One region of the Arthrobacter sp. SPT-J7 genome, then DNA from elsewhere that is predicted to be linked to it. Evidence: riboswitches for the same ligand, from Rfam matches in the RefSeq annotation. Region 1 holds a riboswitch; the other holds the start of a gene.
The links. A riboswitch is a leader RNA that binds a small molecule or an ion and turns the genes downstream of it on or off. The one in region 1 is predicted to bind glycine.
Positions count from the first base shown of each region.

Region 2: it holds a riboswitch for glycine, as region 1 does, so the genes downstream of both, gcvP (aminomethyl-transferring glycine dehydrogenase) here and gcvP (aminomethyl-transferring glycine dehydrogenase) in region 1, are expected to answer to the same signal.

Region 1 covers NZ_JBNHFF010000001.1:573,747-579,062, forward strand. The annotation lists gene AC5RWX_RS02695 (MFS transporter) at 69-1,505, shown strand; gene AC5RWX_RS02700 (mycothiol transferase) at 1,576-2,088, shown strand; glycine riboswitch at 2,164-2,264, shown strand; gene gcvP (aminomethyl-transferring glycine dehydrogenase) at 2,435-5,314, shown strand.
Region 2 covers NZ_JBNHFF010000034.1:12,994-18,309, reverse strand. The annotation lists gene AC5RWX_RS20445 (dihydrolipoyl dehydrogenase family protein) at 1-348, opposite strand, end outside; gene AC5RWX_RS20440 (VOC family protein) at 413-772, opposite strand; gene AC5RWX_RS20435 (hypothetical protein) at 852-1,178, shown strand; glycine riboswitch at 1,297-1,394, shown strand; glycine riboswitch at 1,396-1,502, shown strand; gene gcvP (aminomethyl-transferring glycine dehydrogenase) at 1,555-4,419, shown strand; gene gcvT (glycine cleavage system aminomethyltransferase GcvT) at 4,429-5,316, shown strand, end outside.

The DNA of each region.
Region 1 (5,316 bases):
GATAAGGTGAAACCCGGCCGAAATGCTTCGGCCGTCCCCGCCCGGCCGCTCGACCCCATGGACCAAGCTTGACCTCGACCGCACAACAGACTGCCGATACCCAACCGCGGGACCGCTTCCGCTCCAACCCCAGCCCGGCACCCCGGAAGCCCAGCCCGTTTGCGGGCCGCCTGACAGTGCTCGCCGGCATCCTCTTGCTCGCGCTGAGCCTGCGGCTGGCCGTTTCCGGCGTCTCGCCGGTGCTGGCAGACATGGCTGCGGATCTGCCGTTCGGTACCGCCTCCACCGGCGTGTTGGGCATGCTGCCCACCGCGGCCTTCGCCGCCGCCGGGTTCGCCGTGCCGGTACTGCTGCGGAGGCTCGGGTTGGAACACCTGTTGCTGGTGGCAATTCTCATGGCCGCGGTCGGTCAACTCGGCCGGGCGATGGCCTCCGACGTGCCGTCGTTCCTGGTCCTGTCCGGCGTGACCATGGCCGGCTACGGCATCGGCAACATCCTGATGCCGCCGCTGGTGAAGCGTTATTTCCCAGACCGGATCGGCCTTGTCACGGCGCTCTACGTGACGCTGCTGGCGGTCAGCACCGCGCTCAGCCCGCTGCTGGCCGTGCCGCTTGAGCAGGCTGCCGGCTGGCGTTTCTCGATCGGGGTCTGGGCGGCCGTGAGCGTGGCGGCCCTTGTGCCGTGGCTGGTGACTGCGTGGACGGAGCATTCCCGGCGCAAAATTTCCCGCCTGGTGCTGCAGCCCTATCGCCCCGGCGGTTTGGACCCGCTTCAGCCGGCTCACGGCGACGGCGCACGGCCGCCGCTGGGCCATGCCGCGGCGGACCCGGCGGGTGTTGGCGGAGCGAGTGCAACCGGTCCCGCGCCGGGTGACGGGGGAGCGGCCACAGCCGCAGCCACCACTACCAGCACGACGGCGGTGCGCGTCTGGCGATCGCCGCTCGCCTGGGGTTTGGCCCTGGTGTTCGCCGGGACCTCGTCCAATACCTTTGCCATGTTTACCTGGCTCCCGCCGCTGCTGGTGGACAGCGGGATGCTGCCGCCGATGGCCGGCACCATGCTGGCCTACTACGCCATCCTGGCCCTGCCGACCAGCCTGTTGGTGCCGCTGATCGCGGCGCGGTTGCGCAATCCGCTGGGCCTGGGCCTGCTCTTCATCGGCTTCTACGTGGCCGGGTACGCCGGCCTGCTGCTCTCGCCGTCGTTCGGTACCTGGCTCTGGATCACCTTGGCCGGCTTGGGCCAGGGCACCTTCGCCCTGGCTTTGCTGCTGGTCAACCTCCGCACCCGAACCACCGCCGGCGCCGGAGCGCTGTCCGGGTTCGCGCAAGGGATCGGCTACACCGTCGCCTGCGCCGGCCCGCTGGCCTTCGGACTGCTGCGCGACGTCAGCGGCGGCTGGGGTGCGTCCTTCGGCCTGTTGGGCGCTGCCCTGCTTCTCCTGGCGGTCGGCCTGGTCATCGTGGGGCGCCCCCGGTATCTGGAGGATTCCCTCCGGAACTGAAGCGGCGGCCCGTTCCGCGGCCAGCCGGGCGCCGGTAGGCTGACGGCAGAGTCCGCCACGAGGAGGCGCCATGAAGTTCAATGACCTGCTGGCCGATGCCTACGGGCGGATCCAGGAACGCGTCCACCACGTGCTGGAAGGCTTGGACGCCGACCAGTTGGCTGCCCAACCCGGCGGCGACAGCAACTCGATCGGCTGGCTGGTCTGGCACCTGACCCGCATCCAGGACGACCACATAGCTGACGTCGCCGGTACCCAGCAGTACTGGCTTGCCGGCTGGTCGAAGCGCTTCAACCTGCCGCTGGCCGAGAAGGACCATGGTTTCGGCCACACGCCCGAACAAGTCGCGGCGGTGCGGGTGGAATCGGCCGACTTGCTCCGCGACTATTACGACGACGTGCATGCCGGCACGCTGGCCTACCTGGCCGGACTCACCGAGGACGATCTGGACCGGATTGTCGACACCCGGTGGGACCCGCACGTGAAGCTGGGCGTCCGGTTGGTCAGCGTGATGGACGACTGCATGGAACACATCGGCCAGGCCGCGTACGTGAAGGGCATGCTCGCCCGCGGCGAAGTCTAGGAACCGTCACCACCTTGTTGCCCGGGGGTGGCTCGACTACCATTCAAGGAGTTAGAAACAACTGCATACAGCCTTCGACATGCGGCGGGAGAGTCCTGCTGAGCACTAGGTCAGCAGGCGCCGTAGGAGCAATACCTCCCCAGGAATCTCTCAGGCCCCTGTACCGCCGCGAAGAGGCAACTCTGGAAAGCAGCCGGACCGTTCGTGGACCGGCTCACCGACGGTGCAAGCAGGAACCGGCTCCCGTGCCGTCCTGCGGAATCTCTCAGGTTCAGCCACAGAGCGGGGAGGAACCCTTCACTACCGGCATGGCCACCCCATGGCGGAGATTAACTGGAGTTCCTCAATGACGGCTAAAGCCAACCTTGCCACCCGGCCCGGCAGCACTTCCTTCGCAGACCGCCACATCGGCCCGCGCCGGAACGACGCGGAAGTCATGCTCAAGCAGTTGGGCTACGCAAGTGTCGACGATCTCGTGGACGCTGCGGTGCCCGCAGACATCCGCCAACAGGAACCGCTTGCCCTGCCCGAGGCGCGCAGCGAGGCCCAGGTCCTAGGCGACCTGCGGGCCCTGGCTGCCAAGAACGTGATGGCCGTGCAGATGATCGGCCAAGGCTACTACGACACCATCACTCCGCCAGTGATCCGCCGCAACGTCGTGGAGGACCCGGCCTGGTACACCGCCTACACCCCGTACCAGCCGGAGATCTCGCAGGGCCGGCTGGAAGCGCTGCTGAACTTCCAGACCATGGTGCAGGACCTGACCGCACTGCCGATCGCCAACGCCTCGCTGCTGGACGAAGCCACCGCGGTGGCCGAAGCCGTGCTGTTGATGCGCCGCTCTAACAAGGCCAAGGCCGCCGGCAAGACCGTGCTGGACGCGGACCTGCTGCCGCAGACCATCGCCGTCGTCAAGGGCCGGGCCAAGGCGCTGGACTTCGAGGTAGAGGTGGCTGATCTTTCCGCCGGGCTGCCTGAGGGCGACATTTCCGGCATCGTGCTGCAGCAGCCGGGAGCCTCCGGCCGGATCTTCGACCACGCTCCGGTGATCGCGCAGGCCAAGGAACGCGGCGCCTTGGTCACCGTGGCCGCGGACCTGCTGGCCCTGACCCTGATCACGCCGCCGGGCGAGCAGGGGGCGGACATCGCCGTCGGCAATACCCAGCGTTTCGGCGTCCCGCTGTTCTTCGGCGGCCCGCATGCGGCCTACATGGCGGTGCGCAAGGGACTTGAGCGTTCGCTGCCCGGCCGCCTGGTGGGTGTCTCCAAGGACGACGCCGGCCGCCCCGCCTACCGCCTGGCGCTGCAGACCCGCGAGCAGCACATCCGCCGCGAGAAGGCCACCTCCAACATCTGCACCGCGCAGGCGCTGCTCGCCGTGGTGGCCAGCATGTACGCGGTCTACCACGGCCCCGAGGGGCTGAAGGCAATCGCGGAGCACGCCAACCAGGCCGCCCGCACCCTCGCCGGGGTGCTCACCGGCGCCGGCTTCAGCCTGGCCGCCGACCAGTTCTTCGACACGCTCACGGTCAAGGCGCCGGGCAAGGCCGCGGAGATCGTCGCGGCCGCCGAGGCCAAGGGCGTGAACCTGCGCCATATCGACGCCGACCAGGTGGGCATTTCCACCGATGAAACAACGACGGCGGAGCACCTCGCCTTGGTTGCGGAGGCGTTCGGCGTGGAGGACGCAGCCGGCAAGATTGCCGAGGCCGCTGCCGGGCCGCGCTTTGAGCTGCCGGAAGACCTGCTGCGCAGCTCGTCCTACCTGGACCACCCCGTGTTCCACAGCTACCGCTCGGAGACCCGGATGCTGCGCTACCTTCGCCGGCTGTCCGACCGCGATCTGGCGCTGGACCGGACCATGATCCCGCTGGGCTCCTGCACCATGAAGCTGAATGCCACGGCGGAAATGGAAGCGATGACCTGGCCGGAATTTGCCTCCATCCACCCGTTCGCTCCCGCCAGCCAGACGGCCGGCTGGCGCGAACTGATCGCCGACCTGGAGGAACGCCTCGCCGCGATCACCGGCTACGCGGGCGTTTCCATCCAGCCCAATGCCGGCTCGCAGGGCGAATACGCCGGCCTGCTCGCCATCCGCCGCTACCACCTGGCCAACGGTGACGACCAGCGCGACGTCTGCCTGATCCCCGCCTCGGCCCACGGCACCAACGCGGCCTCGGCCGTGCTGGCCGGCATGAAGGTGGTGGTGGTCGCCACCGCACCGGACGGCACCATCGACCACGCCGACCTGCGCGCGAAGATCGACCAGCACGCCGACGCGCTCTCCGCCATCATGATCACCTACCCGTCCACGCACGGGGTGTACGACGCCGACGTGCGCGACGTGTGCGACGCGGTGCATGCGGCCGGTGGCCAGGTCTACATCGACGGCGCCAACCTCAACGCGCTGGTCGGACTGGCCCAGCCGGGCAAGTTCGGCGGCGACGTCTCGCACCTGAACCTGCACAAGACCTTCTGCATCCCGCACGGCGGCGGCGGCCCCGGCGTCGGACCCGTGGCCGTGGCCGAGCACCTGGTGCCGTTCCTGCCCGGCAACGCCGCGCTGGCCGAACACGAGGGCAAGGGCGTGCCCGTCTCCGCCAGCGAGTACGGCTCGGCCGGCGTGCTGCCGATCTCCTGGGCCTACGTGGCCATGATGGGCGGCGAAGGGCTGACCGAGGCAACCAAGAGCGCACTGCTGGCCGCCAACTACGTCGCCAAGCGGCTGAACGAGCACTTCCCGGTGCTCTACACCGGCAACGACGGGCTGGTGGCACACGAGTGCATCCTGGACCTGCGCGAACTCACCGCGAAGTCCGGCGTGACCGCTGAAGACGTGGCCAAGCGCCTGATCGACTACGGCTTCCACGCACCCACGCTGTCCTTCCCGGTGGCCGGCACCCTGATGGTGGAACCCACCGAGTCCGAGGACCTCGAAGAGATCGAGCGGTTCATCGACGCGATGATTTCCATCCGCGGCGAAATCGACCAGGTGCTCAACGGCGACTTCCCGTTGGAGAACAGCCCGCTGCGGCTGGCCCCGCACACCACCGCCGCCGTGGTCAGCTCCGACTGGGACCGTCCCTACACCCGCGAACAGGCTGCCTTCCCGGTGCCTGGCCTGCAGGTGGACAAGTACTTCGCTCCGGTCGGACGGATCGACGGCGCCGCCGGCGACCGCCACCTGATCTGCAGCTGCCCGCCGCCCGAAGCTTTCGAGAACTAGGA
Region 2 (5,316 bases), on a different contig from region 1:
AAACTTCGCCTCCCCTTCAAGGAAGGTGATCTGCAGTTGTCGCATAGTGCCGCTGTACGCCTTGGCATCCAGCACGCGGTCTACGGTTGCGCGGACCCGGCGGACCAGTTGCGGCCAGTCCACCGCAGGCTCGTGCACCACAATCCCGTAGTCCCGGGCAGTGCGCACTTCCCGGTACAGCCGGGCCGTTTTCGCCAGCACACGCGTGGGCACACAACCCGAGTTTACGCACGTGCCGCCCAACCGGGCACGCTCGACGACGGCGGTGCGTGCCCCCAGCTCCGCTGCCCGTGTTGCTGCGGCCATGCCCGCCGGCCCGGCGCCGATCACCAGCACATCAAAATCCATAACGGCCTCCCTGGCACCATCCTGCCCCATGGGTAGGCATTGCGTCAGGGTCACATAGGAACTGCTACTGCTGGCTTTGGTCAATAACGCAGAAGCGGTTCCCGTCCGGATCGGCGAGCACCACGAAGTCGGAGTCCTCCGGATACAGGTCCCAGCCGACCCTCTGGGCACCGAGCGAGATCAGACGTTCCACCTCTGCTGCCTGATCGTCCGCATACAAATCCATGTGGATGCGGGGGTGGTCCTGCACGGGCGTTTGGCTCAGCATGAGTGCCAACTGCGCTCCCGGGCCTGACGCCGGCACGAGAATTACCCAGCTCTCATCGCCGGGCTCACGGGGGACGTAGCCGAGGGCGGCGTGCCAAAAAGCTGTAGCGTGGGCGACGTCATTGACGCCAAGAACGGTGCTGCCGATGGTCAACATCCGCCCAGCCTAGTCACCGACGCCGTCGTCTGTCCCGGGCTGCGGGGCAGCTATTGGCAGCACCGCTACACTCGCCTCCATGGGGGAAAACAACACACCTGACGCACATAAAACGCCGAAACTTGCCCGCCTCCGCGAAGCCGTCCTGCCGATAGCGGCCCTCGCCGTGGTGCTGGTGGGGTGCTTCGTCGCGTGGAACAACAGCCGGAATGTCAGCTTTGGCTGGTTCGCCTACGCGCCGCTGAGCAACGAGCCCTTCAGCGGAAGCGGCTTGGCATTCGTTACGCCAGGGACGCGGGCAGGCCTGGCAATCGCCGTCGCGGGTTTGCTCGTCCTGGCATTCTGGGCCGGGTACCGCATCGGCACAAAAGCCAGCACCAAGAACCCCCGACCTGTCCTCAGGTGAGGGCATGACGGCGGCTCCTCCCGCCGTCGTGATCCCGCCTGCAAAGCGGACCGTTTTGCATCCGGCCCCCTAACCCGGTATGGTGTGAGCCGTGTCACCCACCAGTGACGCGTGCTTATGATCTGCGGCGGGAGAGTCCTGCCGGTACGTTCTGCAGGCGCCGTAGGAGCAAATCCTCCCCAGGAATCTCTCAGGCCCACGTACCGCCGCGGCAAGGCAACTCTGGAAAGCAGTCCGGGCAACCGGGCTCACCGACGGTGCAAGTGGCGTCCTGCCGGCAGCAGGGCAACGCAAAACTCTCAGGTCCAATACAGAGCGGGGAGGAACCCGAATCAACGTGGTGCTTAGGCACCATCTGAATTATGGAGTTCCTCTCATGACGGTTCATTCGTCCCCAACCACCTTCGCGGACCGCCATATCGGCGCGCGCCGCCAGTCCGATGTCGACACGATGCTGAAGGCCGTCGGCTACGACAGCCTCGATGGCCTCGTCGACAGCGCGGTCCCCGATTCCATCCGCCAGGACAAGCCCCTCACCCTCGAGGCCGCCCTGAGCGAAGTCCAGGTCCTCGCCGAGTTGCGCAAGCTTGCCGGCAAGAACAAAATTGCCGTGCAGATGATCGGCCAGGGCTACCACGACACCGTGACCCCGCCGGTGATCCGCCGCAACATCCTCGAAGCCCCTGCCTGGTACACCGCGTACACCCCGTACCAGCCGGAAATCTCGCAGGGCCGGCTCGAAGCGCTGCTGAACTTCCAGACCATGGTCCAGGACCTCACCGCGCTCCCGGTGGCCAACGCGTCCCTGCTCGACGAAGCCACCGCCGTCGCCGAAGCCGTGCTGCTGATGCGCCGCGCCAACAAGTCCAAGACCGCCAGGGACGGCAAGACCGTCCTCGACGCCGACCTCCTCCCGCAGACCATCGCCATCGTGCTTGGCCGCGCCGAAGCCCTCGGCTTCGAGGTGGAGATCGCCGACCTCACCAACGGACTGTCCGGCGGCGACATCAACGGCGTCGTTCTCCAGCAGCCCGGCGTCTCCGGCCGGGTCTGGGACCAGTCCGCAATCATCGCTGAGGCAAAAAACCGCGGCGCCCTGGTCACCGTCGCCGCCGACCTCCTGGCCCTCACCCTCATCACCCCGCCGGGCGAGCAGGGCGCGGACATCGCCGTCGGCTCCACCCAGCGCTTTGGCGTGCCGCTGTTCTTTGGGGGACCGCACGCCGCCTACATGGCCGTCCGCCAGGGCATGGAACGCACCCTCCCGGGCCGCATCGTGGGCGTTTCCAAGGACGACGCCGGTGTCCCCGCCTACCGCCTGGCCCTGCAGACCCGCGAGCAGCACATCCGCCGCGAGAAGGCCACCTCCAACATCTGCACCGCGCAGGCCCTGCTCGCCATCGTCTCGTCCTTCTACGCCGTCTACCACGGCCCCGACGGCCTGAAGGCGATCGCCGAAGCCGTCCACAACAACGCCCGTGCCTTGGCCACCACGCTGAGGATCGCAGGCCGTGAACTGGTGTCCGACACCTTCTTCGACACCCTCACCGTCCGCGTGCCCGGCAAGGCTGCGAAGGTCATCACTGCCGCCGAAGCAGGCGGCATCAACCTGCGCCTCATCGATGCGGACACAGTTGGCGTGTCAGTTGATGAAACCACGACGCCGGAGGTTCTCTCCGCGGTGGCCGTCGCCTTTGGTGCCGGTCCGGTTGTTGAGGCTGCCGGGTTTGGGCTGCCGGAGTCCGTGCTGCGCAGCTCCACGTATCTGCAGCACCCGGTGTTCAACACCCACCGGTCCGAAACCCAGCTGCTGCGCTACATCCGCCGCCTCTCGGACCGGGATCTCGCGCTGGACCGCACCATGATTCCCCTCGGCTCCTGCACGATGAAGCTGAATGCCACGGCCGAGATGGAAGCCATTTCCTGGCCGGAGTTCGCCTCGATCCACCCCTTCGCTCCTGACTCCCAGACCGAGGGCTGGCGCGAACTCATTGCCGGCCTGGAATCCGACCTCGCCGAAATCACCGGCTACGACCAGGTGTCCATCCAGCCCAACGCCGGTTCCCAGGGCGAACTCGCAGGTTTGCTGGCGATCCGCGGCTACCACCACTCCCGCGGCGACCAGCAGCGCAACGTCTGCCTGATCCCGGCCTCCGCTCACGGCACCAACGCCGCGTCCGCAGTCCTCGCAGGCATGAAGGTGGTTGTGGTGGCCACCGCCGCTGACGGCACCATCGACCACGCCGACCTTCAGGCCAAGATCGAGGCCCACAAGGACGTCCTCTCGGCCATCATGATCACCTACCCGTCCACTCACGGGGTGTACGACTCGGATGTGCGCGAGGTCTGTGATGCCATCCACGCTGCCGGCGGACAGGTGTACGTGGACGGCGCGAACCTGAACGCCCTCGTCGGTTTGGCACAGCCGGGCAAGTTCGGCGGCGACGTGTCCCACCTGAACCTGCACAAGACATTCTGCATCCCGCACGGGGGCGGTGGACCCGGCGTCGGACCTGTTGCTGCGAAGGCGCACCTCGCGCCGTTTATGCCGGGAGACGCCAACAAGGCCGCACAAGATTCTGGCCCTGCCGGACAAAAAGGCGTGGCGATCTCCGCTTCCCGCTTCGGTTCGGCCGGCGTGCTGCCGATTTCGTGGGCGTACGTGAAGCTCATGGGCGGAAAGGGCCTCACCGAGGCGACCAGGTCCGCACTCCTGGCTGCGAACTACGTTGCCGCACGGCTCGATGAGCACTTTCCGGTTCTTTACACGGGGGAGAGCGGCCTGGTGGCGCACGAGTGCATCCTGGACCTGCGCGACCTGACCGCCAAGACCGGCGTCACCGCCGAGGACGTGGCCAAGCGCCTCATCGACTTCGGCTTCCACGCCCCCACGCTGTCCTTCCCGGTGGCGGGCACCCTGATGGTGGAGCCCACCGAGTCCGAGGACCTCGCGGAGATCGACCGCTTCATCGAAGCCATGATCACCATCCGCCAGGAAATCGACCAGGTAGCCGCCGGCGACTTCACGGTGGAGAAGTCCCCGCTGCGCAACGCACCCCACACGGCAGCCGCCGTCGTCTCCTCCGACTGGAACCGTTCCTACCCGCGCGAGCAAGCCGCCTTCCCGGTGGCTTCGCTCCGGCAGGACAAGTACTTCCCACCCGTGGGCCGCATCGACGGCGCGGCAGGCGACCGGAACCTGATTTGCTCCTGCCCTCCGCTTTCCGAGTTCGAGAACTAAGGAATTCCGATGACTGAGAACTACACCGCGCTGTACGAGCAGCACAAGATCGCCAGTGCGTCCTTCACCGACTTCGGCGGCTGGCAGATGCCCCTGAAGTACAGCTCGGAACTGGCCGAGCACCACGCGGTGCGCAACGCCGCCGGCCTGTTCGACCTCTCCCACATGGGTGAAGTCTGGGTCACCGGCCCCGAAGCCGGGGCTTTCCTGGATTACGCCCTGACCGGCAAGCTGTCTGCGGTGGCCGTGGGCAAGGCCAAGTACTCGCTGATCTGCCAGGAGGACGGCGGCATCATCGACGACCTCATCACGTACCGCCTGGGGGAAGAGAAGTACTTGGTGGTTCCCAATGCCGGCAACGCTGCGGTGGTTGGCGCAGCACTGGCCGGGCGGGCTGCCTCCTTCGACGTGACCGTGAACGACGTCTCCGCCGAGACCTCGCTGATCGCCGTGCAGGGACCGAACGCCGAGGCCATCCTGCTCCAGCTTGTCCCTGTGGAGCAGCACTCGGTGGTGACGGAGCTGAAGTACTACGCGGCTGTGGAAGTGGGGATTACCGTGAACGGAACTGTCCAGGAACTGCTGCTCGCCCGGACCGGGTACACCGGCGAGGACGGCTTCGAGATCTACATTCCCAACGAGGACGCTGCCGGTCTGTGGGATGCCCTGCTGGACGTTGGCGCCGGCCACGGGCTCATCCCCGCAGGCCTGGCATGCCGGGACTCGCTCCGCCTGGAAGCCGGCATGCCGCTCTACGGCAATGAGCTTTCCCGCGAGGGCAACCCTTACGCCGCAGGCCTGGGGCCCGTGGTATCGCTCAAGAAGGAGTCGGACTTCGTCGGCAGGGCCGTGCTGGCTGAGCTCAAGGCGCTGGGCGCCGGCTCCACTTCCGGCCGG